Regions from separate parts of the Labrenzia sp. THAF35 genome, predicted to be linked through region 4. Evidence: riboswitches for the same ligand, from Rfam matches in the RefSeq annotation. Region 4 holds a riboswitch; each other region holds the start of a gene.
What was found. A riboswitch is a leader RNA that binds a small molecule or an ion and turns the genes downstream of it on or off. The one in region 4 is predicted to bind cobalamin.
Positions count from the first base shown of each region.

Region 1: it holds a riboswitch for cobalamin, as region 4 does, so the genes downstream of both, FIU93_RS17165 (hypothetical protein) here and FIU93_RS16290 (energy-coupling factor ABC transporter permease) in region 4, are expected to answer to the same signal.
Region 2: it holds a riboswitch for cobalamin, as region 4 does, so the genes downstream of both, cobU (bifunctional adenosylcobinamide kinase/adenosylcobinamide-phosphate guanylyltransferase) here and FIU93_RS16290 (energy-coupling factor ABC transporter permease) in region 4, are expected to answer to the same signal.
Region 3: it holds a riboswitch for cobalamin, as region 4 does, so the genes downstream of both, FIU93_RS30770 (CbtB domain-containing protein) here and FIU93_RS16290 (energy-coupling factor ABC transporter permease) in region 4, are expected to answer to the same signal.

Region 1 covers NZ_CP045380.1:3,747,413-3,755,177, reverse strand. Annotated here, with positions in the region: gene FIU93_RS17185 (iron ABC transporter permease) at 1-433, opposite strand, end outside; gene FIU93_RS17180 (ABC transporter substrate-binding protein) at 487-1,422, opposite strand; gene FIU93_RS17175 (ABC transporter ATP-binding protein) at 1,440-2,213, opposite strand; gene FIU93_RS17170 (DUF1636 family protein) at 2,210-2,614, opposite strand; gene FIU93_RS17165 (hypothetical protein) at 2,604-2,882, opposite strand; cobalamin riboswitch at 2,989-3,202, opposite strand; gene FIU93_RS17160 (S9 family peptidase) at 3,346-5,430, shown strand; gene FIU93_RS17155 (hypothetical protein) at 5,635-6,033, shown strand; gene FIU93_RS17150 (LysR family transcriptional regulator) at 6,038-6,964, opposite strand; gene FIU93_RS17145 (putative quinol monooxygenase) at 7,064-7,372, shown strand; gene FIU93_RS17140 (DUF2798 domain-containing protein) at 7,379-7,597, shown strand; gene FIU93_RS17135 (RidA family protein) at 7,615-7,765, shown strand, end outside.
Region 2 covers NZ_CP045380.1:4,618,058-4,625,822, reverse strand. Annotated here, with positions in the region: gene FIU93_RS21240 (N-acetylmuramic acid 6-phosphate etherase) at 82-963, opposite strand; gene FIU93_RS21235 (GntR family transcriptional regulator) at 1,169-1,930, shown strand; gene FIU93_RS21230 (SIS domain-containing protein) at 1,936-2,976, shown strand; gene nagA (N-acetylglucosamine-6-phosphate deacetylase) at 2,973-4,127, shown strand; gene FIU93_RS21220 (cupin-like domain-containing protein) at 4,197-5,105, opposite strand; tRNA gene FIU93_RS21215 (tRNA-Asn) at 5,471-5,546, opposite strand; cobalamin riboswitch at 5,881-6,099, shown strand; gene cobU (bifunctional adenosylcobinamide kinase/adenosylcobinamide-phosphate guanylyltransferase) at 6,132-6,683, shown strand; gene cobW (cobalamin biosynthesis protein CobW) at 6,680-7,765, shown strand, end outside.
Region 3 covers NZ_CP045382.1:114,138-121,902, reverse strand. Annotated here, with positions in the region: gene FIU93_RS30775 (recombinase family protein) at 1-559, opposite strand, end outside; cobalamin riboswitch at 931-1,158, shown strand; gene FIU93_RS30770 (CbtB domain-containing protein) at 1,191-1,361, shown strand; gene FIU93_RS30765 (CbtA family protein) at 1,363-2,061, shown strand; gene FIU93_RS30760 (hypothetical protein) at 2,139-2,663, shown strand; gene FIU93_RS30755 (DUF1636 family protein) at 2,666-2,992, opposite strand; gene FIU93_RS30750 (M23 family metallopeptidase) at 3,627-5,630, shown strand; gene FIU93_RS30745 (phosphatase PAP2 family protein) at 5,917-6,771, opposite strand; gene mntR (manganese-binding transcriptional regulator MntR) at 7,141-7,596, opposite strand; gene FIU93_RS30735 (cytochrome c peroxidase) at 7,716-7,765, shown strand, end outside.
Region 4 covers NZ_CP045380.1:3,560,561-3,568,325, reverse strand. Annotated here, with positions in the region: gene FIU93_RS16305 (AraC family transcriptional regulator) at 1-773, opposite strand, end outside; gene FIU93_RS16300 (hypothetical protein) at 957-1,328, shown strand; gene FIU93_RS16295 (YHS domain-containing (seleno)protein) at 1,511-1,996, shown strand; gene FIU93_RS16290 (energy-coupling factor ABC transporter permease) at 2,087-2,764, opposite strand; cobalamin riboswitch at 2,818-3,029, opposite strand; gene FIU93_RS16285 (hypothetical protein) at 3,355-3,588, shown strand; gene aroQ (gamma subclass chorismate mutase AroQ) at 3,639-4,163, shown strand; gene FIU93_RS16275 (EAL domain-containing protein) at 4,199-6,301, opposite strand; gene FIU93_RS31440 (hypothetical protein) at 6,793-6,948, shown strand; gene FIU93_RS16270 (class I SAM-dependent methyltransferase) at 7,043-7,765, shown strand, end outside.

The sequences.
Region 1 (7,765 bases), 190 kb from region 4:
CGGCGAATGCCATCAGCGGAACGGTCATCAGCCCCAGGAAAAGACCAGTATGCAACAGCGCAAGAATGGCGCCAGCCGCTGCACCGGACGAAATGCCGAGCAGATGCGGATCGGCCAGGGGATTGCGCGTGACAGATTGCAGGGCGGCCCCGACAACGGCCAGACCGGCACCGACAAACCCGGCCAGCAGCGCCCGCGGAAACCGGATTTCCCAGACGATAGCCTCCCGGCCCTTGGACCAGTCCACGTCGAAATAGCCGGGCACCACGCCGTTGACGAGGACCTTGAAGACAGTGCTGCCCGGGATCGGCACCGCACCTGCACCGATGGCGGCTACAATGGAAATAGCCAACACCAGCACGCCGGCCAGAAGCAATACCCCATTCCCCCGCAACCGGCGCAGGCCAGCGCTTTTGGCCGTGAGCAGGCTCATGCCGGTCTATCGTTTCTGCCTGCAACGGCAGTTCGAAGCATCTTCTGCAAGGCTCACTCTCCCCAGAACGCTTCGGTGAGCTTTCCGATGGCCTTGAGGTTCCGCGGCCCCGGGGTTGCCTCGACATAGTCCAGCACGACAAAACGGTCGTTCTTGACGGCTGCAATATTGGCCAGGGCGGGATTGTGTTTCATGAAGTCGCGTTTCTGGTCAGCCGTCACTTCGCCGTAGTTGACGATCACGACCATGTCCGGGTCTTTTTCCACCACGGTTTCCCAGTCGACGGTCGCCCAGCTCTTTTCAAAATCGTCCATCACGTTGACGCCGCCGGCTGCCTCGATAAGCGCTGTCGGCATGGCATATCGTCCGGCGGTGAAGGGCTTGTCCTCGCCGCTGTCGTAAACAAAGACCCGCAGCGGCTCTTCACCAGCAGGCACCGTTGCCGCGATCCGGTCCAGCTCCAGCTTGTAGGCCGCAACAAGATCGTGCGCGGTGTCTTCAACACCGAAGATCTTTCCGAGGTTGAGGAGGTCGTTATAGAGATCCTGCAGAGACGCCTTCGGCTTGTCGCCGATATGAATGCAGGATTCGGTCAGCTCGTAGACCTTGATGCCGAACGGCTCCAGCGTTTCAGGCGTCACTTCACCACCCACCTTCATGCCGTAGTTCCAGCCGGCGAAGAAGAAATCGGCGTCGGCCCCGATCAGCACTTCCTTGCTCGGATATTTCGACGCGAGTTCGGGAAGTTCGGCAACGCCCTCACGCATTTCCGCGTCCAGCGTCTTCCAGCCTGAAATGCCGGTATATCCAACCATGCGGTCGCGCAGGCCAAGTACCAGCATCATCTCGGTCAGGTTGACGTCATTCGAAACGGCTGCTTTGGGCGGCGTGTCGAAGGTCACCGTGCGGTTGCAGCTTTCCACCGTCGTTTGCGCAATTGCCGGTACAGACAGAAAGGTGAGCGCGAGGCCCAGGGCAATTTTTTTCATATTAAGTCTCCAGAAATTCAAAGATGGAAGGTCAGGTAGCGCTCGCGGCTGGCAGACAGTTGCTCCAGACGGACCTGTACCGAATAGGCTTGCTCAATGTTGCCGGGGGTCAGCACCGTCTCCGGCATTCCCTGGGCAACCAGTCGGCCCTCATGCAACAGCAAGACCTTGTCGCAGACACGGCTTGCCAGGTTGAGGTCGTGCAGGCTGGTGACAATGGTAATGTCCAGATCGGCAATCAGCTCGACGATCTCGAGCTGATGACGGATGTCCAGATGGTTCGTCGGCTCATCCAGCACCAGAAGCCTTGGTTCTTGCGCCAGCGCCCGGGCCACCATCACCCGTTGCCTTTCCCCCCCGGACAATGTGCCGAAGGCTCTTTTTGCATAGGACAGCAGATCCATTTTCCCGAGACAGTCATCGACGATCTCGGCGTCCCGCTTGCCTGCGCCGGCAATACCGGTTGCATGGGGACGCCGACCGAGTGTGACGATCTCGCGCACGGACAAGGCAAAGTCGGTCGGCTGCTCCTGAAGCACGGCGGCGATCGTTTTGGCGGCCTCCCTGGCACTGATGTGCCAGAGATCCGTGCCATCCAGAAGGATTTCGCCCGTTTTCGGTTTCAGGAAGCGATAGAGCAGCCGCAACAGGGTGGATTTGCCGGCACCATTGGCGCCGGCAATTCCAAGAACCTCACCGGCAGGCAGACCGAAGCTGAGCGGATGCAGAATGGTTTTGCCCTGCCCCGTCTTCCAGCTGACCTCCCGGACAAACAGATCGATCCCCGTCATGAGAACGCCGTCCCGTCAGCTTCCGAAACGATCATCGCTGCCGGAAGCCGGCCTTGCGATGCGCTCCAGCGCTTGCCGTGGCTTTCCTCGGTCACCTCGCATCCATTTTCAATCTGGCGATACCGATTGGCGTAGTCGACCAGGTCGTCGATGTCCGTATCGTCCTCAATGTCCCCAAAGAGGTAGATCGCCTTGTCGGTGGCCTTGAATGCCAGCGTGCAAGGTCTCGAACAGCTCTCCATGTCGGCTGTTCCACTGATTTCGAATTCGTCTCCAACGACAGGCACTGCCTGTGCCATTGCACTCTTCAGCTTGCAGATCAGCCCATATCCGGGATGGCAAGTCTGCCCATTGTGACGACAGGTCGTGCAGACAAATATCTTGTGCGGATCATTGCTCATGACGCGCCTCCACGGCTTCTGCCAGTGAACCGACAGGAGGCTGCGGAAAAGCAAAGGCATTGCTTTCCTCGTTGCACAGGGCACGGCCGGATCGGGTACGTTTGGCACAATCATCATGTAATGTTATTACATTACCCATGTTCTTGCTGACAACAGATTTTTGAAGCCCATCGGGAACCATCGCGCGTGCTGCGCGCGTCGCCAGCGGATCAGCCTCGGTCAGGAGGTTGGCAAGTCTTGAGAATTCAGCAGAAAATTTCCGGTTCATATCGCCCTCCGCGATTTCGCGGGGCAGTCAGGAACCGAATGTGCAACTTTGCCGGCAGGTGCCGATTGGCCATGTCACTCACTCCTCCGGGGCACCCCGCCCGGGTTAAGGTTTAAGGTGAAATGGCAGGTCTCCTGACTTGCGGGTCATTGCTTGCCTGATCCTTCCCGGGGTCTCCCCAGTGGCGCTTTCAGGTTTGCTCACCGCTCACAGTTGCGGGGGCAGTCACGGATTTGCAGCCTTTCGGGCTCGTCGCACCGTGTTCCCTTTTAATCCCGGTCCGGAGTTCGGAGTCGGGAACCATCTCTTCCTAAGTGCGCGAACGCCTGAAAAATGTCAAAGACTTTTGCGGGTCGCCGCTCTTGTCCGAAAGCACGACAGGATGGCCAGGAGGCGGAAACACCCTGCCGCCTCGGCAGTATTGACCCTTGCCTTCAAGGCTCAAAAATCTTACCTCCGATCCATGAAACAGGATGCCCTTCCCCCGCGCGCCGCAGCGCGCCCCCTCACCCTTGAGACCCACGGCATTACCCGCCAGGACGATTTCGCCTGGCTGAGGGCGGACAACTGGCAGGAGGTCATGAAAGACCCGTCCGTGCTGGATGCCGACATCCGCAGCTATCTGGAAGCGGAGAATGCCTATCACGAAGCGCAGATGGCGCCGACGAAGGCTCTGCAGGAGAAGCTTTTTGCGGAAATGCGCGGCCGCATCAAGGAAGACGACAGCTCGGTTCCTGCTCCCGACGGCCCCTTCGCTTACGGCCTCAAGTATGAAACCGGCGGCCAGCAACCGGTTTTCTTTCGCACCCCGCGTGACGGCGGCGCGGAAACGGTTCTTCTCCATGGCGACAAGGAAGCCGAAGGAACGACATATTTCCGGATCGGCGGCGTCAGCCAGTCGACGGATCACAAGCTCATCGCCTGGGCCTATGACGACAAGGGCTCGGAATATTATTCACTGAAGCTGCGCGACGCCCAGTCTGCCAAGGATTTCGACTACGCCATCGAGGATACGGGCGGCGGCGGCGTCTTCTCGGAAGACAGCCGCTATGTCTTCTACGTTCGCCTCGACGCCAACCACCGGCCCTCGAAACTCTTCCGTCACGAAGTCGGTTCCGATCCGGCGAGCGACGTTCTCGTCTACGAGGAAAAGGATGCCGGCTTCTTCATGGGCGTCGGCAAGACCCAGTCGGGCGACACGATCGTCATCGACATTCATGATCACGAGACCTCCGAAGTCTGGATGATCCCGGCCACCGACCCGACCGCCGAACCGGTGCTTGTCGCAGAGCGCGAGACCGGTATCGAGTATTCCATCGACGATCACGGCGACACACTCTACATCCTGACCAACGCAGGCGGCGCCGAGGACTTCAAGATCGTCACTGCGCCTAAAGGCAATCCCGGCCGCGAAAACTGGTCCGATCTTGTGCCTCACAAGGCAGGATGCCTGATCCTGTCGCATTGCGTCTACAAGTCCTTCATGACGCGGCTGGAGCGCGAAGACGGATTGCCGCGCATCGTGATCCGCCGGCTTGCAGACAACATCGAGCACTCCATCGCCTTCGACGAGGAAGCCTATTCGCTCGGCCTTGGCGGCGGCTACGAGTTCGACACGAGCACGATCCGCTTCACCTATTCCTCGATGACAACGCCATCGCAGACCTTCGACTACAATGTCGAGACCCGCGAGCGTGTTCTGCGCAAGGAACAGGAAGTGCCTTCCGGCCATGATGCGGACGATTATGTCACCCGCCGGTTGATGGCTCCCGCAGCCGACAGCGAAACCGTGCCGGTGTCTGTGCTCTACCGCAAGGACACCAGGCTCGACGGCTCCGCACCTCTGCTGCTTTACGGCTATGGTTCCTACGGCATCACCATTCCGGCGAGCTTCAACACCAACTGCCTGTCGCTGGTCGACCGGGGGTTCGTCTACGCCATCGCCCATATTCGCGGCGGCAAGGACAAGGGCTTCCACTGGTACAAGGATGGGCGGCGCGAGAACAAGAAGAATACCTTCAGCGACTTCATAGCCGCAGCAGACCATCTTGTTGCGGAAAACTTCACATCGCACGACCGTATCGTCGCTCAGGGCGGCTCGGCCGGCGGCATGCTGATGGGGGCGATTGCCAATCTGGCACCGGAAAAATTCGGCGGCATCATTGCCGAAGTTCCGTTTGTCGACGTTCTGTCGACCATGCTGGACGACACGCTGCCGCTCACGCCGCCGGAATGGCCGGAATGGGGCAACCCCATCACGGACAAGGCAGCCTACGATTACATCGCGTCCTACTCGCCCTATGACAACGTCGAGGCAAAGGCCTATCCGGCCATCCTGGCGGTAGGCGGATTGACCGATCCGCGCGTGACCTACTGGGAGCCGGCCAAATGGGTTGCCAAGCTGCGGGCAACCGGCACAGGTGACAAGCTGCTGATGCTGAAAACCAACATGGAAGCCGGTCATGGCGGCGCTTCCGGCCGTTTCGACCGGCTGAAGGAAGTCGCCGAAACCCAGGCCTTTGCCCTTTTGGTGACCGACAAGGCCTGACACTTCGTCAGACCCGAGGATTTTCCGGGCGTGCGGAGCAGTTCGCACGCCCGGGAACCTAAATTCCTTTCACACGCCCTTGCGGGTACCACCCGAGCGAACGTGACTTGATTTTGACCAAGTCTTCGGCTCATGTGAGAGTTGTTGCAAATCAATCAATTGAACGGTCCTGGACCGTACCGATGCTGTTCACTGGAGCCCGTGATGACCTGCTACCGCACACTTCCGCACCGCCTTGCTGATGGGCTGAAAAAGGGGTTGCGCCTGGTTCCGGTCATGGCCGCCACGCTGAGCCTTGCCGCATGCCAGTCCTATGACACGACCGGCGGCAACGTAGTGGAAACGCTGCTGTTCTCCCCCACCTTCACCAAGAACCGGCAGGACATCCCCAGCACCTACAACACAGCTTATGACTGCCGCACCTTTACCGGCAGCGGCTGGAAAGGCATTGCCGGTGGCAAGGTCTTCAATTTCAGCCAGAAATACATCATCTCCCAGGCCGGTTGCTTCAAGACTCAAGGCGAATGCAACGCATGGCTTGCGGTCATGTCCAGCTACATCGATCAGCCGCGCTACATCCGCTGCAATCCCTACACAGCGTAGGACATCAAGCGGATCTTGCAGGATCACGCTGGACGACAGTTCCCTGAAACACGGGAAGCGCTGCCATGAACGGTTCCATGTAATCAAGCAGGCAGCGCGCCCGGGCGTTGAGCAGCCGCCCGGTGGGCCATACCGCAAAGATATCCCGTTGCTGCCCTTGCCAGTCTGCGAGCACAGGTGTGAGGCGGCCTGAAATCAGGTCATCGGAAATCTCGCTCACAGGCAACAGTGCGAGCCCGTGACCGTCGCCGGCCAGCTGCCGGGCAAGACTGATGTCATCGACAACCACACGTGCATCGACAGGCACGGTTTCGCGGCAGCCTGTTTCCCGATTTGTCAGTTGCCATTGCGGAAGCGTGGACACCCGCACCACCTTGTGCCGGCCGATCTGGTCCGGACTTTCCGGGGCACCCGCCTGTTCAAGATAAGCAGGCGCCGCAACGAGAACCGTTGCCACCACCCCGAGACGCTTCTGGTAAAGCCGCTCATCGGTTTGGGGTCCGGCCCGGAGGGCAATATCGACCCTGTGTTCCAGCAGATCCTTGTTCTCGTTGCTGAGCGTCAGCGTCAGCTGGATCTCCGGATAGGTCTTGAGAAAATCCGACCACATGGGCTGCAGGATGCCGATGGAAATATTGGTAGGCGCCGCCACCTTCAACGCTCCCCGAAGACCGTGCAGATCGGTGCTTAACCCGTCCAATGTCGTCTCAGCGTTTTGAACCAGGTCGGCAAAGGCCTCGAAATACGCCTCACCCGCCACCGTCAGATCGAACTTCCGCGCGGAGCGGAAGACCAGCTGCGTGCCTATGGTTTCCTCCAGCTTCGCCAGGCGCCGGGTCACCGTTGCCGCAGGCAATCCGAGATGCGCGGCAGCCTTTGCCAGGCTTCGATTACGCGCGATATGAACAAACAAAGCGATGTCGTCGAGCATGATTTCATTTTCAAAATTTAAACTCTCATTATTCGATATAGATTGAGATTAGAGAAATCAATAAATCTGTCTTCGTCCTTAAACGCAACGGAGACACTCATGGGCAATTACTTCATCAGCGCTGGTATCGAACTGCAACAAGGTGCGGAGCGGACCAGGGCAGAGACGGAACTGCGCCGACTTGTGGCTGAAACCCAACACGAACCCGGTTGCAATTTCTTTGAAATCCGGCAGAACCTGCAGGATCCCGACAAGTTCACCCTGTGGGAAAGCTGGACTGACAAGGACGCCCTGGCCGCCCATTTCGAAATGCCGCACACCAAGGCCTATCTCGCGCAGAACCTGACACAGGTCAGCTACATTGAAGAACTGGGCGAAATCGGCACCAGCGAAGCGATCAAAAGGTAGTCAGTCATGAAGAACCGATTGATCGCGACGTTGCTGATGTCACTGGGTCTGTCGCTCTTGATGTCGTGCTGGGTCACATTCCTGAACCTCGGCTGGAGCGACAGGTTCTTCTGGCAATGGATGAATGCCTTCCGTCTGGCCTGGCCCGCTGCTGCCGTCATCGCCTTCTTTCTTGGCCCGCCCGTGCAAAGGGCAACGCTGTTCCTTTCAGCCCGCCTGCCGTAATCAGAAAAGGAAAAACGATGCCTCTTGCCCGACAGAATTTCGAGGAACTGGGCCTGCCGGCAGGCCCCTATACTCACGCCGTTCGGCATGGACAGACGGTCTATACATCCGGTTTCACAGCTTTCGGCACACCTGCTCAGGCCGATTCGGCCGGCCCGCAAATCAAGG
Region 2 (7,765 bases), 1.1 Mb from region 4:
GTGAGAAGGCTCAACCTGCTGTTTGTGGGCGAGATTATGTTCGAAAGTGTGCCCAGTGTCTGTTGGAAGCGCGGGCACGTGTCAAAGGAAAGGACGCAAGTTTCCGCTGTGTTCGTTGAGCGACATTTCGGCGCTTTCCGCGTCGAGGCCTTCTCGAATCATGAGAACCGCAACCTTCACTCTGCCTTGGGCCTGCTGGAGCTTTTCCGCTGCAGTTTCTGCTGTACAGCCCGTCAGATCCTGAAGGATGCGATAAGCGCGCTGGCGCAGTTTTTCATTATCCGCAACCAGATTGACCATGTGACCACGAACTGCGTGTCCAAGCCTCAGTGCCACCAATGTAGAGATCATGTTGAGTGCAGCTTTTTGGGCGCTTGCCGCCCCGAGACGTGTAGAGCCTGCGATGATTTCAGGAGGTGTTTTCAGGAAGATCGGAAAATCTGCCTGACGGAGGAGGGGAGTGTCTGGATTGTTTGCCAATGCAACGGTTTTTGTGCGTGCCGACTGTGCACCTCTGAACGTGCCAAGAGTATAAGGAGTTGATCCACTTGCAGAAACTGCAATCAGGATATCTCCTTCTCCAAGGCCTGATTTTTGAAAGTCAGCGAAGCCGGCTTCCTCGTCGTCCTCATATGTGCCGGCAAGGTGAAGCAGGTTTGCAGCCCCCCCGGCATAGAGCATGCGCATGCGCTCAACGGGAAAGCCGAACGTTCCCGGCAATTCCAGGCAATCCGCCAGGGCTGTCAGTCCGGCACTGCCGGCACCGGCATAACCGATTTTTCCGCCTGAAACAGTGACTGTCTGAAGTGCTTCGGCGGCTTTTGCGATCTCCGGAATGGCCGTTTCGGTGGCATTCAGCGCATCTTTCTGCCGTTGCAGCAGCAGCGACAGGACGTCTTCATCAGACTTTTTGGACAGGCCAATGGAAATCGGATCGCGGTCTTCGGTCGTCGGCAAATTCATGGTTCAGGAACTCGGAGGCACACCAAGTTTCGTATCGCGGAATTAAGTCTCTCAAGGCAATCACGCTTCGGGAACGTTTCCGTTGGGTGCTCCATCGGTGGTGATGCAGGTTCGGAAATTGTTTTAACACTTGATTTTCGGTTTCGATAGAGTTTAAATTGGTATCTGAAAGGTATTATTTTCATCTCCTAAGGCGCCCCTTTTCATGACTGACTTCATTTCCTTGCTGGAAAATGGTGACTGGTTGGCGAATTCCAGCGGTCCCCGATACCTGCAGCTGCGGCGGCGCATTCAGCAGGCTATTGACGACGGCGTGCTGAAGGAGAATGAGCCGCTTCCGTCTGAACGCGAGATTGCCTCCATTACGGATCTGTCCCGTGTGACGGTGCGCAAGGCAGTTGCCGGGCTTGTTGAGGATCAGGTCGTTGTCCAGAAGCGCGGCAGCGGATCCTTCGTTGCGCCCAAGGTGCACAAGGTTGAACAGCGCCTTTCCAGCCTGACGTCCTTTTCCGAGGATATGGCACGCCGTGGTCTTTCCGCCAGCAGCGAGTGGCTGCGCCGCGGACTGTTTCCAGCTTCGCCTGAAGAAATGTTCACGCTCGGTCTCACGTCAGGACAGCGCGTTGCCCGCGTCGACAGGCTTCGCAAGGCAGACGGCACCCCGATGGCAATCGAGCGGGCCTCCCTTTCCGAGAGCGTCCTGCCTCATCCGGAGCGGGTCACCACGTCTCTTTATGCCATCCTGCGCACGGCCGGCTTGCAGCCTGTTCGCGCTATCCAGCGCATTTCAGCCCGCAATCTTGAGCCTATCGATGCCGATATTCTGGGTGTGCCGGCCGGGTCTGCCGGGTTGAAAATAGAACGTGTGTCCTATCTTGCGTCCGGAAATGTCGTCGAATTCACCCGTTCCGTTTACCGCGGCGATGCATATGACTTCATCGCCGAACTTCAGATTTCGGAAGACTAATCCTGATGATTGAAGCAAGTACCATGGCCACGCCGACGCACATGCGCCGGGAAATCGAAGAAATCCCGGACGCTGCGCGCCGTCTGTTGGCCGATGGACACCCGTTGATCCGCGACATTGCAAAGAAGGCAGGCGCGCCGGTGTTCCTGGCAAGCGTCGCTCGCGGTTCTTCTGACCACGCTGCGACGTTTCTCAAATATGCCTCGGAGATCTACCTTGGTCTTGCCATGGCCTCTCTCGGCCCATCCGTTTCCTCGGTTTACGGTGGCAAGGTCAAGCTGGGTCAGGCTCTTGTGATTGCAATTTCCCAGTCCGGCGCCAGCCCGGACAGTCTCTCGGTTGTGGAAAGTGCAACCGAGCAGGGGGCTTTCACGGTAGGGTTTACCAACACGTCGGGAAGTGAACTGGCAAAGCTTTCCAGCGCCGCGATCGATATTTGCGCAGGTCCTGAGCGCAGCGTCGCCGCGACCAAGACCTTCGTCAATTCCGTCTTGGCGGGCTTGCTGCTTTTGGCGGAAATCGGAGCTGACAAGGAACTGCTCGATGCGTTGGCTGCCTTGCCGGAGCATTTTGAAAAAGCAATCGACAAGGACTGGCGCGCGCTTGCCAAGCCGATCGAGCAGCGGGGTTCGCTTTATGTCATTGGACGCGGACCTGGTCTGGCAATCGCAAATGAAGCTGCGCTGAAATTCAAGGAAACCTGCCAGATCCATGCGGAGGCTTATTCGTCCGCCGAGGTAATGCACGGTCCTGTCTCGATCGTCGAAAACGGATACCCGATCCTGGCACTTGGCGTGCGCGATGCAGCCGAAGAGGGGCTAGCCCAGGCTGCGGATCGCATGGTGGACCAGGGTGGAAGTGTTTTTGCAACGACCGACAAGGTGGAGCGGGCAGAAAAGCTGGCGTTCCAGGCAACCGGGCATCCATTGACCGACGCCTTGGTGCAGATTGTTTCTTTCTACGCCTTCATCGAATGGTTTGCACGGCAGCGCGGGTTCAATCCGGACGTTCCCAAGCACCTGAAGAAAGTCACCCAGACCGTATGACCTCCACAACCGCCTATCTCTGCAGCCGGGTTTTCGATGGTGAGAAAATCCATGCGAATGCTGCCCTGCTTGTCGAAGATGGCAAGGTGGCTGGCCTTCTTTCGGCCGATCAGGTGCCCGTTGGCGTAGAGACTGTCGATCTTGGTGACGGCATTCTCGCGCCGGGATTGATCGATCTGCAGGTCAATGGCGGCGGCGGCTTGATGCTGGGGGATGCGGAAACAGTCGACGATATCGAACGTATTTGCGCCGCCCATGTCAGCCTCGGTACAACAGCCCTGACACCGACTTTGATCACGGACACGCCCGAGGTGACGCGAAAAGTCGTTGATCTGGGAATTGCCGCCTGGTCGCGGGGTGTGAAGGGGTTTCACGGTCTGCATCTCGAAGGGCCGCATCTGTTCGCGGGGCGCAAGGGGGCGCATGACCCGAATCTGATCCGGCCTTTGAACCGCGAAGATATGGCGCTTTACCAGCGCGCGGCGCGGGAATTGCCAAGCCTCATCATGACTGTTGCACCGGAAACGGTGCCGCCAGAACAGATGCGGGAATTGGCTGACGCGGGAATTCACATCAGTCTTGGCCACAGCGGAGCAACATACCGGCAGTGCAAGACAGCGGCTGAAGCGGGTGCTTCGATGGTCACCCATCTTTTTAACGCCATGAGCCCGTTGCAACACCGCGAGCCCGGCCTTGTGGGCGCCGCGCTCGATCTGGGCGCGCTCAACGTGGGCATCATTGCTGATGGTGTCCATGTCGACCCGGTCGCGATGCGGGTTGCGCTCAAGTCAAAGACTGGCCCGGGCAGGATCTTTATCGTTACCGACGCCATGTCCCAGACCGGCACCCATGTTACGTCCTTCTTTCTCGGAGGTCGGGAAATCTTTCGCCGCGATGGCACATTGACCCTCGAAGACGGCACGCTTGCCGGCGCCGATATAGATTTGCCGGCGTCCTTGAAGTTTCTCACCGGCACACTCGAGCTTCCGGTTGAAGCTGCTCTTGCAATGGCGACCAGTGATCCTGCGGACATTCTCGGGCGCCCGCTCGGTCGTTTCGAAGAAGGCTATCCGGCTGACTTCGTACAGCTTGGCAATGCCTATGAGGTCGAGGGCGTATGGATTGCGGGAGAGCAATTCTCAAATACGTAGCCCGGCATATACGCTGGTAGTCTACATACCGCGCCGAACTTGTGGGATTGGTGGCTGCGCGTTCGCCGGTTAGGTCTTGTCGACCTTTTTCAGCGTTGAGCGAACGTTTGGAAGTGTCAGCAGCGTATTCGGTATTTGCAGCAATTCCTTGAAGAAGCGGCTGACCAATGCTCCGCGGCTTGGCGTATAGGGCGATGAAATGAACGATTTCAGACCCCAGCCAATACCGCCAACATTTGGAAGGGCGCGGATAGCGGTTTCGTAACAGCGCCGAACCAGCGCGGAATCACTGTTCTTGAATGAATGCAGCAGGCCGCACCGCTCCATGTCACGCTTGAATTCCTTTGAGATGACCGAAGTTTCGCGTTTCGTGAAAGTCCAATTGATGTTGATGTTCTCGTCTTCCTTGGCAACCACCCGGTGGTACCAATGTGGCGGCAGATAGAGAAGATCGCCTTCCTCCAGATCGAATTTGTAGAACCGCTTGTTCCTCAGCAATCGCTCTTCGTCTTTCAGTAGAGAGAAGTTGGTGAACGGGTAGCACGGTAGCGGTGTTTCGGGCGAAACCAGTACCCATTCCTTACGGCCCTTCACCTGAACTGTGATGACATTCTCGGCGTTGGTATCGTAGTGGAACTCTGTCCGGTTGTTCCTGCTGTTGATCCAGAACCTCCAGGCAACGGAATCTTGCATTATCCGATCGGACGCGAGGATCTCCTTCAGGAAATCCGGCATCTCGATATCTTGTTCGAGTACGGGGGAGCGGCTGACGAAAAAGACACCTCTGTCGCGGACCTTTGGCAGTGTATGGAGTTCTGCTCGTAATCGGCCGGATTGCCACCTTTCCCGCGCGGGCCAGTTTTTCGCTAGTCCCTTTATCAGCAGGGGCTGTTCCTTGTCGCAGTAGGCTTCAAGAAATTCGGCATAACCTGGTGCTGCGGTTACGGTGGCAATGGTGTGTGTGTTGTCGCCGCTCATAAAAGGTACCACGCATTTGAAGATTTGCGGGTTCAGGGGTGCTGGATTTAGCTGCGATTTTCCATGATGCTCCCTTTGGAGAAATCACGATAGGAGCAACCTGGAGCTTTATCAAGAAGCGCTATTCAAAGACGCAGAGCCACTGGAGGCGCGATCTTCGTTAAAAACGTAGCCAGGAAATGTTGTTTAGGAAGATGATACGGAACGTTACTGCTGCGAAAGACGCGTTCGCATCAAATGGCTGTCGATTTTTGAGGCGGTGCAGATTGTTGCAAGATCAAACGTGAATAAGATCAATCCGGACACTGAACAGTGTTCCAGTCTTCAGAAACGCAGCATTCGGGAGGATTAGGAAGAGGTGGTGATGGCTCCCCAGGCCGGACTCGAACCAGCGACCCAGCGATTAACAGTCGCTTGCTCTACCAACTGAGCTACTGGGGATCACCACGCTCGGGGCCAGCGCGTTGCCGCCCCGTCGATGGAGATGCGTATATCAAAGGCTTGATCCGTTTGCCAAGCCCCCGAGGGCGTTTTTTTCATCAAGCCGTCATTTTTTTGATCTCGGTGTGGAAAACTCGATATATTTCAGATGGCTAGGCGTTCTGTCGAGCTTGGAAAACCCTACGTTTCGCGACGATTGGAACACCCCGGGCAGGCTAAATCCGCTGTGCCTTTTTCTGACTTTGTCGCAAGAAGGCGTCCTTGTTGACTGCCTGGCCGATTTTCAAGGTTAGTCGTCAGCGACTTTCTGCTGCTTGTGTCGGCCTCAAGATACGTTTAGGAAGAAACCGACGGTTCCGGAAAAGGCCTTGCCTGATCCGGATGAAACGGGAATCCGGTGCGGTCTTTTTCAAGTCCAGATCCGGAGCTGCCCCCGCAACTGTGAGCGGTGAGTGGCTGTACGAAAACCACTGGCGTCCTGATGGGGCCGGGAAGGGGTACAGACCGCGCTGAGCCGCAAGCCAGGAGACCGGCCGTCACATTGTCAACCCTATGGCGCTGTCGGGCGGACGGCTGGGAGAAGGAATGACGCATTCAAACGGCGAGAGGACGACGCTGGTCCTCGGCGGCGCCCGCTCCGGAAAAAGCCGGTTCGCGGAAAAGCTTGTCCATGAAACCGGTCTGCAAAAAATCTATATCGCGACTGGTGCTGCCCACGACGATGAAATGGCCAGCCGGATCGCCGCTCATAAAGATCAACGCGGCCCGTCCTGGCTCACCGTGGAAGAACAGCTCGAACTTGCAGCGGTGCTTGAAAACGAATGCAGGCAAGACCGGGTGGTTCTTGTTGACTGCCTGACCCTGTGGCTGTCGAACCTGCTGTTTGCAGACAAGGACATCCCCGCCGAAACGGCACGACTTTGCGCGGTTCTGAAGGAACTTCAGGGGCCGTGCGTTTTCGTTTCCAACGAAGTTGGTATGGGGATCGTGCCGGAGAACCGTCTGTCGAGGTCGTTCCGCGATGTGCAGGGACGACTGAACCAGGATATGGCGCATAGGTGCCAACAGGTCGTCTTCGTTGCTGCGGGCCTGCCGATACTTTTGAAACCCACATCACAACCGGATATCAAATTATGACCACTTCATCCCTGCAGCCGGGCGCAAAAATTCCGGCAACGATCGTCACTGGGTTTCTCGGAGCAGGCAAGACCACGCTGATCCGCAATTTGCTTACCAACGCCAATGGCAAACGCATTGCCCTTATTGTCAATGAGTTTGGGGACATGGGCTTCGACGGTTCCCTGGTGAATGGATGCGCTGATCCCGATTGCGCCGCGGAAGAGGTGGTTGAGCTTACCAATGGCTGCATATGTTGCACCGTTGCCGACGATTTCCTGCCAACCATGGAAATGCTGCTCGCGCGGGACAATCCGCCGGAGCATATTGTTATCGAAACCTCTGGCCTGGCTTTGCCGCAGCCGCTCGTTCGGGCCTTCTCCTGGCCGAGCGTCAAGCCGAAGGTAACGGTAGATGGTGTTGTCACGGTGCTGGATGCTGCTGCACTCGCCGAAGGCCGGATCGCACTTGATGAAGATGCACTTGCCGCGCAGCGTGCCGCCGACGAGGCGCTTGATCATGACAGTCCTGTTGAAGAACTCTTCCACGACCAATTGCGTTGCGCAGACCTCGTCGTTCTGAACAAGGCTGATCTCGTCTCCGAAGACGCTTTGAAGCATGTGCATGAGAAGATCGCCGCCGATGTTCGTCCGGCGGTTCACGTGGTGACATCCGAAAAAGGCACGCTTCCGATTGAAGTTCTGCTCGGCAGAGGCTCTGCTGCCGAGGACGATATGGCTGATCGGCACGAGCATCATCACCATCATGATGACCACGACCACGACCACGACCATGACCATGACCACGATGATGATGATCATGATCATCACCATGACGACCATCATCACGATCATCACCATCACGATGATTTTGAAAGTCACGTGCTGGCAGTCTCGTCTTTCGCCAGCCTGAAAGATGCAGAGGCAAAGGTTCTGGAAGCCATGGCGCAAAAAGGCGTCCTGCGCATCAAGGGGGCCGTAAAAATCGAGGGCAAGGCAGCACCTGCAATGGTTCAAGCTGTCGGACCGCGTGTCGAAACCTGGTTCGCCGCCGGCGCCGAGAGCAGTGGCAGACTGGTCGTGATCGGTTTGAAGGGCCTCGAC
Region 3 (7,765 bases), on a different replicon from region 4:
CCCGCATGATTGTTTGACGGCTGGTACCAAATGCACGGGCTATGGCGGAAATGCTTTTGCCGGAACTCAGCGCAACCCGCACCTCTTGCTTTTGGCTGTCTGTCAGGCTTGGCCGCCGACCCAGAACTTTCCCTTCGGACTTGGCACGTCTTAGGCCTGACTGCGTTCGCTCGATGAGCAAATCCCGCTCGAACTGGGCAACGGCATTGAGCACGTTCATGGACATCGTGCCGGCGGAACTCGCCAGGTCGACACCGCCAAGTGCAAGACAGTATACCCGTACTCCTTCGTCGGCCAATGCCTTTACTGTTGAACTGACGTCTATCGCATCCCGGCCGAGGCGATCGAGTTTCGTCACGATGAGAATGTCGCCCGGCTCTAAACGGTCCACCAGCCGAGCGAATTCCGGACGCTGCGTTATCGGCACACTGCCGGAAATAGTCTCGGTCACAATCCGGCGGTCGTCGACCTGGAACCCCGCCGCCCGGATTTCTTCTAACTGGTTTTGCGTCGTCTGTCCGGTCGTTGACACGCGGGTATAGGCAAAGGTGCGTGACATAGCGTCATTCCTGTCCGAAAAGGCTGTTCAAATTAGTTAGCTGTCCAGAATGATGTCAAGGTAATTTGTGGACAGGGTGTTTTGCCCCTGTACGCAATCGGACGTTTTCGGACACAGACATGGGTCATCGGCAGTCATAGTATGGAGTGAAAGATGGCCCGGCGGTTGCTTTTCAAGGACCAGGGACGGCAGGAATTTTTCGATATCCCGACAGAGAAAACAGTCTGATCCATCATTATTCCCCGTCGCCTGTCGACCGGCTTGAAATCGAGCTTCGGCACCGACAGTGTGCAAGTTCCCAGGCATTGAATGTCATCGCGAACGCATCAATTACGTGTCGGATTTGTGCTTTCGCGATCAAAAAAAATGCGCCATAATAAAACCTGTTTGGTTTTCCATTCGGCACAAAGTGCTGGGAAACGAACAGGGAATTCGGATATGGCGGACCCATGCAGGGCGTCAGGAGCCGAAGCCGCCCCCGCGACTGTATGCGGAGAGTGCTGACCGGACATGCCACTTGCAACGAATGTTGTGGGGAAGGCCCGGCAAAGCGCCACGACCCGCGAGCCAGGAGACCTGCCAGACATTCACTGAAAACCCTTCTGTCGGGTGTGACAGCAAAGAGGATAAAATGACGACACAATCTGCAAAAACCACCGTTTCCGCGACGAAAATCGTATCGCTTGCTTTTGCTGCGGTACTGGGTGTCGCGATTATTTCGATCACGGGTCACGTGCAGGCGAGCGCTTTGCACGACGCAGCACACGATGTGCGCCACGCGACCGGATTCCCGTGTCACTAAAATGCTGACTCGCCTCTTGGTCAGCGGCTTGTTCGCTGGTGCTGCGGCGGGGCTTATCGCGGCCCTGCTACAGCTTATTTTTGTTCAGCCAGTCCTTCTCCATGCGGAGCTTTATGAATCGGGGGAATTGGTCCATTTCGGAACCGAGGCAGTCAGCGCTCAACAAGAGCTGGGCGGGATCGATCCTTTGCGCGATGGCCTGAGCGTCATCTTCACGATGCTCACCTATACCGGTTATGCCTTCATTCTGCTCGCCGGCATGGCAATTGCCGAAATGCGCGGTGCGGTTATAACGGGTCGCAACGGCCTGCTTTGGGGTGTTGCAGGGTTCGTCGCGTTCCACTTCGCGCCCGGATTCAGCCTAGCTCCCGAAGTGCCCGGCGTCGCGGCGGCGGATGTTTTTGCCCGGCAGATCTGGTGGTGGGCGACCGTCCTTACCGCAGGCGCCGGATTGTGGCTGATCGCATTCGGCCGCAATTGGATGGCTTGGGGCGCAGCAGCAATGCTGCTGCTGGCACCACACGTGATCGGCGCGCCAGAGCCGGACACCTTCACCGGCCCAGTTCCGACCGAGATCGGGGCAATGTTTGCCAGCCGTGCCTTTGGCGTCGGAATGGCAGCCTGGCTTCTGCTTGGTTGTTTTGCAGGTTTTTTCTGGCAGCGCGAGGGGGCGAGGGTCGGCGCAACGCAGGCGGCCTGATCCGGAATCTAAATCATAACCGACCGGGCGAAACATCTCGTTTTGCCCGGTTTCTTTTTAAGGAAACCTGAAACCCCATGGAACGCTCTCTCGCACTCTTCGCCATCGGGCTGGTCTTTGGCGGAGGCATCGGCTTTGTTGTTGCCGCAAGCAATGGTGTCGCTCTTGACGGTCATGACCACTCATCAGCCAGCGATCACCAGATGCAGACCGCATCAGTGGAGCTCAAAACTAATCATTCCGGCCAAACCGCTGGCCACAACCACAACAGGACTACCTCTGTACCTGGCGGTCCCGATGCACCGTCCTTGAAAATCAGTGTCTCGAAGGATCCGGTTAGCGGCTACAATCTTCATATCATGACGGAAAATTTCAGCTTTGCTCCGGAGCGGGCAGGCTCGGATCATGTGTTGGGCGAGGGCCATGCCCACGTATATGTAAATGGCGTGAAGGTCGCGCGGCACTACAGTGCATGGCTCCACCTGCCGACTCTTCCAAAAGGTGATGCGACGGTTGAGGTTACGCTCAATTCCAACGATCACCGCATGCTCGCTGTCGAGACGGAACCGCTTAAGGCTACGGTGACTGTGAACGTGGAATAGGCTTATAGCGCCGGAATGCGCGCTCTGAGGCAGAAACGGAGACGTCCACATGGTCGGGCGTCTTCGATCCAGCCTTTGTCCGTTGCCAGAAAATTTCGGGCCGTCGAGATGATGTCAGCAATGTCGTCTGGAAAGATGAGGCCTGAAAAAAGGTATGCCGCTCTACCAACCCCCTGAAACGCCACCGCAATCGGTTGTTCACAGGCCCCCATGCATTCAATCTGTGTAACCTCAATCGCCATTCCTGATTCGTTCAACGATCGACGCAATGCATCAAGATCTGGCGAAGGGTCGCATTTGCATGTACTGCAAACGATAATACGGTTCATTCGGTCACCTTTGACAGGAGCGGTGGCACAGCATAGCGAAAACGTACAAAGCAATACATTATTCGTCATGCGAGTTAGATCGTACTGTGTTTAACAATTTCATTCCGACAATTGCGAAATCGCTTGAACCTAAAGTGGCTAGAGGGTGTAAACAACTCACCAGTTTGGAAACCCGACTCAGGAACTTCTTATGGCCCAATCGCAATCTCGTGAATTCCTGGCAACAGGTAACGGCTATAGGTTTGCCCATTCTGCTGGACCGCGACGGGCCTGCGCGCGCTTACTGGCTAGTGTTCTGTGCCCCGACCAATGTAGCTAAAGAGGCCGGCAACGACCCAAAAGCTACGCGAACTCAGATCCCAGAATGCATTATAGCAGCGAGTATTAATCAGGACCGCGCCGATGCCGAAGTTTTAGACGTAACCCAGACACCCACGTTTTTCGTTAACGGCCGTCACCTTAGTTCGTTTGGCGAGGCAGAACTGCGAGCTTTGGTGAACGAAGAGGTAGCCTCTTCGCGGATGTAACCAACAACAAACGGGATATGTTCGAATGGTGATGGCAATCAAATGACACCGCGCTGCACGAACGAATTCGATCCACAAATTGGTTGCTTAACTTCCGAAAGATAGCAATGCACTTTGACGCTACCCAAAACCCCCAGTCCTCAAAAATCGAGCTCGGTCAAGAACCGCCGCTGCTTGGTTACGAAGGGGTGTATGGCATGTCGGACCGACGAGGGGTTTCACTGCGCTGGTTCGCTGGTTCAGCACTCACTGGCGTCACATCCCTGTTCTTGATGGGCGGCGCGCTATTCGCTGCCTTTGATGGCCAATACGAAGTTGAAAGGGCGAAATCCTCGAGTGCTTTATTGAATGAGTTGTCGATCTCGAACAACGGTTACAGCAAAGAAGACAGGTTTCTGCGATCGGCGACTGAATATTCCAGCAAGCAATTAATAGATGTGAATATTGTCTCCCGTGAGGGCGACAGAGACAACATTCGCGCTCAACCACATATTTTCATCAGCGCTACGCTTGCTACCAAGAAAGACCCGTCGCTTGCATCTCAAATTCCGGCCTTCAGTACGCTGAACATATTTTCTAGGAGTGCGGAGAAAGAAGCGACAGGGGCAACCGAGGGAGTTGCAACTTCTCTTCTTGCCGACTCGCTGTACGGTGTGAAATTGGCCAATGATGTCAGTATAAGCCTTACACCATTTCCATCATCGAACACGGATTTCGATTTGGACAAGACGTTGTCAGAATCGGAAATTGAATTGAAAGTTCGCAAATTTATCCGGACCCGTTCGGTGGATGCAACTAACATGGATTATGAAGCAGTGATTGATCCTGGGCGTTTCGACTTCAATTTGGCGCTTCAGCCAGATTTGGAGCGCTATGCGGTTCGGATAACGCCGGAAAACGTTTCTTTCGTGTCAAAACGCGATGACGATATTCGGTTAGCCGGAATGGATGAAAGCATTGTGCCAGTGGCTCAGGGGCAAAACCTTACGGGGACCCTCCTAAATCAGCAGGTTCCAGAAGTAGAAGCTGCATCGATCACACTTGCGTTTCAGCGATTGTATGGAATCTCCAAACTTGAAGACGGACAACGACTCCGAATAGCGTACGCGCCCTCACAGGACGATCCGGAGCGAAAGCTGCCCGTGCGTATCAGTCTGTATAGCGATACGAAACACGAAGCGACCGTTGCCCAATCAGACGGCGGCGATTACATCAAAGCCCGGCCGCCTAGCACCTTTCCAGCAGCAGCCTTTGCTGACGCGGATCGTGTCTCCCACAGCGGGCCAACGCCAGCGCTATACGATAGTCTTTATCAAACTGCACTTGAGCAAGACATACCAAAAAACGTTGTAAATGAACTTGTTCGCATGTTGTCCTTTAGCATCGATTTCAAGGCCTCCATTAGGCCTGGTGCTACCATAGAGCTGCTATACTCCAGAGATGACCGTAACTTCGGATCTAAGATCCACTTTGCTGCGCTGAGCAATGGCAAGACAACGCTGGAATTTTACCGTTTCCGGACGCCTGACGATGGAGCTACTGACTTTTATGATGCGTTCGGCCAAAGCGCAAAAAAGTTCCTGCTCAGGAAACCGATTGATGGTGGCAAGTTCCGATCCGGCTTCGGCATGCGTCGGCATCCCGTCTACAAATATTCAAGAATGCATAAGGGAGTGGACTGGTCTGCTCCGCGCGGGACACCGATCATGGCTGCTGGAGATGGTACCGTGATAAAGGCAGGTTGGAGTTCCGGCTATGGGAAGCGAACTGAACTTCGACACACCAATGGGTACACGACCACCTACAATCATCAGACCGGATTTGCCAAAGGCATAAAGGAAGGTGTTCGCGTCAAACAGGGACAAATCATAGGTTATGTTGGCTCGACTGGACTTTCAACAGGACCTCACCTTCACTTCGAGATGCTAGCTAATGGCCAACCTTTGGATCCAATGCGAGCCAGACTTCCAGAAGGACGCGTGCTCGATAGAGAAATGCGCGAAAGATTTGAGTCCGAACGCAGTGCAATCGACAACTTATTACGTGACGCCCGTAGGCCTCGAATTTTGCAACATGACTACAATGAGGAAGCGTTCAATCAAGCAATCTGATGTTGAACTACAAAGAGGTCTATCTTAGAGGTTTTTCGATCCTTTTAATTGCACTAAGGCCACCGCAAGTGTGCGTTACCATTAGGATCCGTGCCGCCGGTAACGCCAACAGTACTGCAACACGTTTACTGAGTGCTTGTTAGCTAGACTCAAAATACATTTCTGACGCGTCGTGTGCCGCAGTGCATGATATCGGAAGTCTTTGGCTGCAAATCTCCTCCGGCACGAAATCAGCGCCCATAAGATCAAACTCTGGGAAACGAAAGGTAATTCAATAAAATTTTGCTTACCGTCGCCTTAGTCTTTGAAAACTCAGTTGCATAAATCTTCCAAGAGCGGTCATCCATTCGTCCAACGAACGATCACTCACAATTGGCCGCGTTCTTTGAAAGAGCAGATGAAAGACTGCGAAACTGAGCAGCAGCGTTACGCCCCAGGAAATTAATGTGTCAGAAAGGAAGTGACCGCCGAATGCGATTCGGTTTAATGACAGGATGAAGCAAAGCGGCAACACGAATAGCAGCGTCGCTTTGCGCCACGTAGCGGGAACTAGAAAGGCGACTGAAGTCAACCAAATGGCGGAAGACGCTTCTCCAGAGACGAAAGAACAGTTTCGGTCACAATAGTCAGTGACTTTCCAGACAGTTTGATAGGGTAGGTCTCCGCCGAACTCAGCCACATGTTGCGGTCTCGGGCGACCCCAATTGTCCTTCAAGATCAAATTTACGAGCACGCCGGGGCCAAGAACCAGAGTCGACAGCAGAAACAAGGGTTGGCGGAGTGGCATGAGCGGTGGACGATCGGGGATAAGCAACTTCAGAACGAACACAGCAACACAAGTAGTCGCAACCACCTGAACTAGAAATATGCCGAGATACCTTACGTCTCTGAGAAACGCCATGTTCTTCGCCCAGAAACCGAAAACTTCTGAATAAAACAATCCGCTCGACCAAATATCGGCACCGGGAAAGATAAAGAAAAACAGCGACACGGCACAGACATACAACCCGATCGAAATCATCGGATGTGAAACACAGGAGTCGGTCAGCTTCTTTAGAATCGGCTTTGGGCTGTTTTCAATAGGTACTTTGTTCTTCATCGCCGGTATTTTGATCGAACTTCGAGGATTGATCCTATGCATCTAGAAGGTGTCCGAGGTGTTTCACAGGTGTCAAAATGCCGCCCGCTCCAACAAACCGGAGATGTGTTCAAGCGGACTTTCTGGGTTAACCGTCAACCTGTTGTTGGATGTCTCAATCCGGTTCATTCGAACGTCGATTGCTCGCGCTGGCCTTCTGCGTTGGAGCTGATCTTGCGTCGTCAGCTGTACAACTTGCGATTAGAGTTTCTGGCCGATCAAGGGTAAGTCGCTGCACGACCCACCGCGGGGTTCCAATTAGTTTTGTGGCTTCGCGTTGAGTGCACAGGTTGGTCCCATTCTACTCAATATGCTCTTTGCTGGGTTTAGAAGATTGATTTGACGAAATGTTACCACCAACTCGAGCCGTGCTCAGTCGGTGCCGGGCGCGTTTCTTTTCACGAAATCTTGAAACACTTTCAGCGTCTCTTCGCTGACATGATGCTCGATACCCTCCGCGTCTTGCTCGGCCACTTCTGCGGAAATTCCTAGTGTAACCAGGAAATCGACGACAATCCTGTGCCTCTTGCGGCAGGCTTCCGCCAGTTGGCGGCCCGCCTCAGTCAAACGTATATCGCGGTAGCGCTCCTTAAGGATAAGACCTTCTCGCTTCAGCCTAGCAAGATTTTTCGATACCGTCGGCTGCGCAACGCCAAGCCGTTCGGCAATTTCTACCGGACGCGCAGACCCGTTCAGGTGGATCAGTTCCGCGATGAGTTCCACATAGTCCTCGACCATTTCACTCTGGTGCGCGGTGCGCACAGCCTCGAACCCGCTGGCCTGTTCATCGACACTTCTATCGGACACCTTGGGTGAAGGACCGGTCATGAACGGAACACATCCTCTTTGTTTTCATGGTGATTGTGTATGCCGTGAAATTAGTCACTTGACAATGCGTTAGATCATCCTAAGAAATTTAGCCTAGTCTAAATATAATAGGCGCAGCTATGAAAACTCTCCTTGCCAGCGCAGCGATCTGCCTTGTTCCGCTAACCGC
Region 4 (7,765 bases):
GTGACATAGGCCAGCGGCGTCATGCCGACGAGGTTCGTAAACCTGTCCGCAAAAACCGTCCGGGACATGCCGGCTTCCCGGGCAAGGCTCTCCACCGTCCAGGGCTTTTCCGGCGCCAGATGGATCTTGGACATGCTGCGCCCGAGCTTCGGGTTGAGCACCGCCGCCAGGCATCCGGCCCTGTCCCCCTCCCTGTCGACGAACGTTCGCACCACCTGGATGAAGATGATCTCCGTCAACCGGTGGATGATCGCCTCGGACCCCGGCTGCCCGGCGCGCACCTCGCTGGCAACAAAACGCATCACTGCTTCCAGCCAGAAGGCGTTCATCGTCTGTGTGTTGGGCAGATGAATGACCGATGGCAAGGCATCGAGCAGCGGATGGACCGAGCCTTCCTCGAATTCGAAATGGCCACAGAACAGTTTACAGGCCAGTTCCTCGTCCGGACCGCCGTAATAGAGCGCACCTTCCCCCGTATAACCGGATTGCCGCACGACCTCGTCCACTTCGGCGGCGGGACGGCCCGGTTCATCGCTCAGGATATGAGCGGCCCCGTGCGGAATGACGGCCAGGTCACCGGTCGCAAGGCGGATCGGCTTGTCAACACCGTCTACCGCGAGCCAGCAGCCACCACGCATTGCCATGTGAAACCGCGCGACATTGCCGAAGGCCGGCACCCGCACGGCCCAGGGCGGCGAAAAACAGGTATGGAAATAGACGGATCCCCGTAGCTTCAAGGCATCCAGGATCTGGGTCAGGGCGTCATGTTTCATGAAAGGCCGGTTCCGGTTGAAGTCTCATTCCCGCATTTTTGCCTCAACACCGCAAAGCGCAAGGCTCCCGGACGATCGGTCAATTTTCAGGGACTTTCGTGCATGGATAGAACTGAAGTCGACCAACATCTTTGGGCTCGTGGGCAATCCGCCCGCAGGAAACCAACCTGGAGCACTTGAAAGATGTCTGTTCGCTTCGTCACCAAGACCATGCACGCCTATCTCGATTATCCCGTCGCGATCGGCCTTATTGCCCTGCCCGTATTCCTTGATCTCGGCCAATCCAACCCGATCGCCTTCTGGCTATCCTTCCTGACAGGCTTTGCGGCCCTGGCCCTGACGATCCTGACGGATCACCAGACCGGCATCATCCGCATTCTGCCCTATTCGGTTCATCTGGCGGTCGATTTTGCCGTCGGCATCGTGTTCCTGGCAGCTCCCTTCGCACTTGGCTTTACCGGCCTCGACTTCGCCTATTACCTGGTCAACGCCATTGCCGTCCTGACAGTGGTCAGCCTTGCCAAACCGCAGGAAACGGTTGCGCAGGCCGCTTGACAGCCCCCGTCCACGCACAATGACACCGGCCCTCACGCCGGTGTCTTTTTTTGAACTGCAATCCGGACGATCTGCAAATCCTCGGGAACTTGCGAACATGGAGACGCCTGAGCTTCGGACGCAAGGTAGAGGCACCGGAGCAAATCCGGCCTTCAACCTTCATACCCTTTCAGGAGTAGAACATGTCCTTAATGAAATCCGCCATTGCCGCAACGCTGCTGTCTCTTGCCGCTCTCTCTGCCCCGGCAATGGCCGCGGACGAATACAACACCTCCAGTGGCCTGACGGCCGCCGGCAGCCCGCTCGGTCTTCATGGTGTCGATCCCGTGGCCTTTGTCAGCCTGGGCAACCGCATTGACGGAACCGCGCAATATACGGCCGTCCACGACGGTGTTGCCTATTACTTCGCATCCCAGGAAGCCATGGATGCCTTCACCGCGCATCCGGATCAGTACCTGCCGCAAAACGGCGGCTTCTGCACCTTCGGTGTTTCAGTCGGCAAGAAGTTCGACGGCGATCCGCAGTTCGCGGCCGTTGTGGACGGCAAGCTTTACCTGTTCCTGAACGAGGCCATCTTCCGCGAGTTCCAGAAAGACCAGTCCGGCACGATCACCAAGGCGGAAGCCAACTGGAAGAAGATCCGCTCCACCGAGGCAACGAAGCTCTGATTGTTCGTTGTCAAGGCGTGGGAACGACAAACAAAAAGGGCGGCCCCAGGGCCGCCCTTCGTGACTTGATTTCGGTAAAAGCCCGAAGACTTAAGCCGCGTTGTGCAGCCGATTTTCGAAAGCAAGGTTCCGGGTCAGCGGCGCCAATGTCTTGGCAGCGGCCAGAACAGCCAGGTCGGCCAGCGGCTCGCCCAGGATCACCAGCATGTAGGCAAAGCCGAAGGAACCGACGGAAGCCATGTTCTCGGCACCGAAGCCCTGGCCGTAGAATGCCCAGAAAGCAACCCAGCCAACGATACCGGCCTGGAACGTGGTGGAAAGAGCCAGTGCCTGAACGTAGGAAACGTCAACATAGGCTGTCTTTTCCGGAATGATGCGGTTTGCCAGCATGCTGACAGCCCACAGCGGCACAAGCAGCGTGGTGACGTTGATGCCGTACTGCGGCAGGTCGAAAGGAGCAACCAGCGTCCCCTGAAGCAGAAGGCCTGCAGCAAGGCCGATTGCTGCCGGACCTGCGCCGAACATCAGGAACAGGGTGGAGCCCAGGATAAAGTGAACTTCGGAAACACCAACTGGGTAATGCGGCAGGATTTCGAAGAAGCAGAACACGGCAACCGTCGTGATGACGGAGCGGACGGCAAGGCTGAGAACGCCGCTTTTGCGGATCGTGTCGAGAGCCATTTTGCCCAGAAGGCCGAAGGAAGCAGCCGCGGTACCGTAGCTGAGTACGATTTTGGCACCGTCGACGATGCCCGGTTCGATATGCATGTCATTTCTCCTTTGCGCACCCTCCGTGCGCGAGCAGATGGTGTGAACCGGCCCCGATGGGACCGCTGGATGGCAGGTTTCCTGGCTCGCGAGTCTCTGCGCTGCCCGCCTTCCCGGATCGCTCCAGTGGCTTGAAGGGCTTTGCTCGTCGCATACAGTTGCGGGGGCAGCCACGGTATTGGTCCCTGTTGGGTACGCCTCACCGTGTTCCCATTTCATCCGCCCTTACGCTTGTTCGGGCGAAACCATCGCATCGTCTAGATTTGCAAGGATTGGCGATATTCTGCAAGCGAATTTTCGCCATATTCGGTCTGAATGCGACATTGCACCGAAATTTTGCCGTCTGAAGACCACCACCGAAATCAGCCGAATTAGCACTACCAACAAGCTTCAGATCTCAAAATACTTCTTCAGGGAATTGCGTCAGCCACCTGAAAAACATGACATTTGAAGCACCCAAATCAAAGATGAAAATCAAAACCATTGTTTATTAAACTTTTCTGTATTTAGGGTAATTGTGATTTTTACTTGCAGAAACCCTAACGAAAGATAACCTCACTCGCATACAAAGCACATCATGAGAGTTTGCAATGCCCTTTACCAAATTGGGAACGCTTATCGCTGGTGTCGTCTTTTTCCTTGGCTGCATTCAGCTGGCACTTCTGGCCGGCGTTACTCTTGGTGCAGTCACTGAACCAAGACCGGGTTTTTTCCTTGGCAATCTGACACGCGAACAGGCGCTCGACAGCGGACTATTGAAGATCATGGCCGCCGTCGCATTCGGCGTGATCACCGAGATCAGCCGCTCGGTTGAAAAGAAGTAGACCACAACCAAAGACTTGCCGCAGGCGGTGACCTGTGAAAGTCTTCGGCCATGTTGAAATCGATTCCCCTGACCGCTCTTGCGGTATCCCTCCTTGCTGCCACCGTCACTCCTGGCTGGGCGGCACCTGACAAGCTGTTCGGCGCCATCAACGAACGTCTGTCGTTCATGCAGTCGGTTGCAGCCTGGAAAGCGGATAACGACAAACCTGTCGAGGATCTGCCGAGGGAAAAGGTGGTGCTGGATGCTGCCCGCGAAAAGGCAGTCGAAAACGGCCTGTCGGCTGACAATGTCACCTTGTTTTTCCAGGCGCAGATCGATGCGGCCAAGGACATTCAAACCTGCTGGATCGAACGCTGGGAGAGCGGCGAAGCTCGTCCGCAGAACGTACCCGACCTGATCAAGGATGTCCGTCCGGAGCTGTTGCGTCTCGGCAACGAGATCCTGACGCTACTCGCAGAAAGCCCCGTCGAAGCCTCTGACCAGCAGGCCTTCACGGAGGCGCTGACCGTGGAATGCCTGTCCGACGGATCAAAGAGCGCTCTGTTTGAAGGTCTGGTCGACGTACACGACTAGGCACATACAGCCATCAGGACATCCCTCATCGGAGTTCAGGAGGCTGCCTGCCTCCAGGGCTCGGCCGCATTCGCCTCTTCTTCCCGCTTCATGACCATTCGCGAGAACTCGCCGAACGGCACTGCCGGGCTCCACAAGTAGCCCTGGCCGAGAGTCCCACCCCACAGATTGATGTAATCCATCTGCAACTGGGTCTCGACCCCTTCGGAAACTGTGTTGAGATTGAGCTGCCTCGCCAGCATCAGGATCAGCTCAACGATGGTCCGGCGATCCTCGCAATTGGCAATGTCCATGATGAAGGACCGGTCGATCTTCAGCGTGTCGAACGGCATGCTTGCGAGACTGTGCAGCGAGGAATAGCCGGTGCCGAAGTCGTCGATTGCAAATTTGACGCCTTCTTTCTTGATCGGCAGGATCTGATCGAGAAGGTTCTGCGAATAGTCGACAAGACTCGATTCCGTCACTTCCAGTTCCAGCTTCTCCGTCGAGAACCCGCTCTCGCCGATGATCCCGAGCATTCTGCCGGTAAATCCCTTTGCCTGCAGCTGCGCCGGCGCAACGTTCACGGCGACAGATACATCGACGTTCTGCCGGTGCAGGGATTTCATGTCGGAGAGCGCGGATGCCAGCACGAATTCTCCGATCGGAACGATCAGACCGCATTCTTCTGCCACGGGAATGAACTTGTAGGGCGGTACGGACCCGAGTTCGGCATCGTTCCAGCGCAGCAGCGCTTCTGAACCGACAATCTTGCCGGACGAAATGTCGACCTTCGGCTGGTAGTGAACGGATAGCGTGCGGTCTCTCAGTGCGCTTTGCAGCCTGTGCCGGATCTGTTCGCGTTCGGTCATCCGTTCGCGAATGATATCGTTGTAGGCGATCGACTGAGCCCTGCCGGCACCCTTTGCTTCATACATGGCCATGTTGGCGTTTCGCAGAACTTCCTCGGCCGTCGTACCGTGCTCCGGGTATCTCGCGATTCCCGCGCTGACAGTCAGAGAAAGGGAAAGCCGGCCAATTCTGTAGGCCCCGCCCAGCCGCTCGACCATCGTTCTGGACAACTTGGCAAGCGTCTGCAGATCATCGACGCTGGGTAACAGTACGACGAATTCGTCGCCTGAAAACCGGGCAACGCAGGGGGGTTTTGACGTCAGTGGCTTGGCCAGCTCGTCGACCAGGACAGCCAACCGGTTGCCGACCAGCCGCAACAGCTTGTCGCCTACGGCGTGTCCGTGCATGTCGTTGATCAGTTTGAAGCGGTCCAGTCCGATGTAAAGAACGCTGCCCGTTTCCTTGGGGCGCAGATCGATCAGCGTCATCGCGACATTGTCCAGCTTGGCCCTGTTGGGCAAACCGGTAATGCGATCGGTGTAGGCGAGTTCCTCGATCCGCAGAATATTCTCGCGCAGCTTGACCATCATTCCGCGGAACGCGGTTTGCAGGTCCCCCACCTCGCCTGGTGCATCAGTTTCCAGATTGCAGTCGAGGTAACCGGCAGCGGCCTCATTGGCTGCCTGCGTCACGCGGCTGACACCTGCCGTTGCCCGGTACATCAGCGCAGCAATCACCGGAACGAAGGCAAGAAGAAGAACCGCCAGGATCAACACCACCTGAACAATCTTTTCCCTCAGAACGCCCGCAAGCTCGTGCTTCGAAATACGCACCAGCACGGACCCCACCACTTCCCCGCTGCGGGAAACCGGCAGGATGTATTCGATCATATCGGCGGTTTCCGAATACTGAGCCTTGCCCGACTGCGCGACATTCAGGGCGCCTTCGTTGAACTGCACGGCGCTGGAGGGTTCTGCGGAGGTAAAATCGCTGGCGAACTCCTGACCGAAGCGGCTATAGGCCTTGGCTGCGATAATGTATTTGTCGCCCGCAATCGCATTCAAAAGCCGCTCGACTTCACCATAGTTCTTGTTGGCGATTTCGCGCGCCGCAATATTGGTGACAAACAGCGCCTTGTCGTGAGCAGTCCGAGCAAGGCGTTCCTCGATCTTGTCCGTCTGGGTCAGATAATCGATGCCGATCAGAACCAGCGAAAAAGCCAGCAATCCGAACACGCCATAAAGCGTTGCCCGCACAAAGACGCGCTTGAACAGCGCGTTTCCTCTTGATCGAACGGTTTCGAGCACGAAACAAGCCCCTTCGGTCCATTGCGTTGCCCGGGTCGAACTGCGACCCGATACCAGCAGTGTTTCGGCAGCCGCCTCAACAAATTCTGAACCTGAAAGAGGAAACACGGCCCTATTCAGGAACTATTGAACCTACGAGCATCTATTTCTTTCACACCGGCCAAATTGCTCGTCAAAATTTCCTAGGCACTACTGAATTCACGAGAAACGCTGTCCGCGTAGAATTACCAAGCCGGACCGGCATCTACGGAAGATTTGAATCGATCACACTCTCAACGTGGCCCGATTTCTGTACCGAAAGGTGCGATTTTCAACCAACACCCCAAATCGACGCGCGTCTGGGCAGCTTCCGAACATACTGTTCTTGACGTTGTCGGTTCGTGGGCAATTTTTGTGGTTTGTTGTCGAGCAAGGGCAACTAAAAATAGTTTTTACTTTACCGGGACCGGATTCGGCATATTGGCACGGGCGCAGTGCAGGCGCGGCCCTACGTGGACACCTGGATTGCAGAAGCCCAGCTGCCGCTTGGTGAACCTGGTGCGGCCTTCAATCGCCGGATCGAAGTGCGCCGGTTCGCCCGCCGATCAGGATCTGAGCTGCAGCTCTCGAATGTCCTGCCCCATCTGAGCGGTTTTCTCGCGGTTTAGGTCCGGCGCTAGATAGATTGCCGTTGTCCAAATTCACTTTCAAAGGCACTATTTTCTTATCTGGAATATCAATCCTGGGCGGGAGGCCAAGGACATGTCCGGCAATGCGAAACACGATTCCTGGAGTGCAGGTCGCAGTTACGATCACTACATGGGCAGATGGAGCCGATTGATCGCAAGAGAGTTCGTGTCCTGGCTCAACGCGCCTGCTGATGCAGACTGGGCGGACATAGGGTGCGGCACCGGAGCCTTGACCGAAACCATACTCGATATGGCCAAGCCAAAATCGGTTGTCGGTCTCGATCTTTCGGAAGGTTTCGTGATGCATGCGCGGGATGCAATCACCGACGAGAGAGCCCGCTTTGAAATCGGGTCTGCACAGGACCTGCCGCTTCCCGACAACTCCGTTGACGTATCAACGTCCGCGCTCGCGCTCAACTTCGTTCCGGACAAGCTGCAGGCACTTGCCGAGTTGCGTCGCATTACCCGCCCTGGCGGAAAAATATCCTTCTATGTCTGGGACTACCCGGGAGGTGGCATGGGCTTCATTGACGCCTTCTGGAAAGCAGCCGCTTCAATCGATCCCGCAGCCGAAGAACTTGATGAGGCGCTTCGGTTTCCCTTTTGCACTCCGGACGGGCTCCGCCAACTTTGCACTGAAGCCCGGTTGCCGGGTGCCAGTGTTCACACCCTTGAAGTCGACACCGTGTTTCCGGCGTTTGAGGAATTCTGGCATCCCTTCACGCTCGGCGCCGGGCCCGCACCCGGCTATTGCATGAACCTGCCACGGGAAAAACGTGATGAGCTGAAAGCAAAG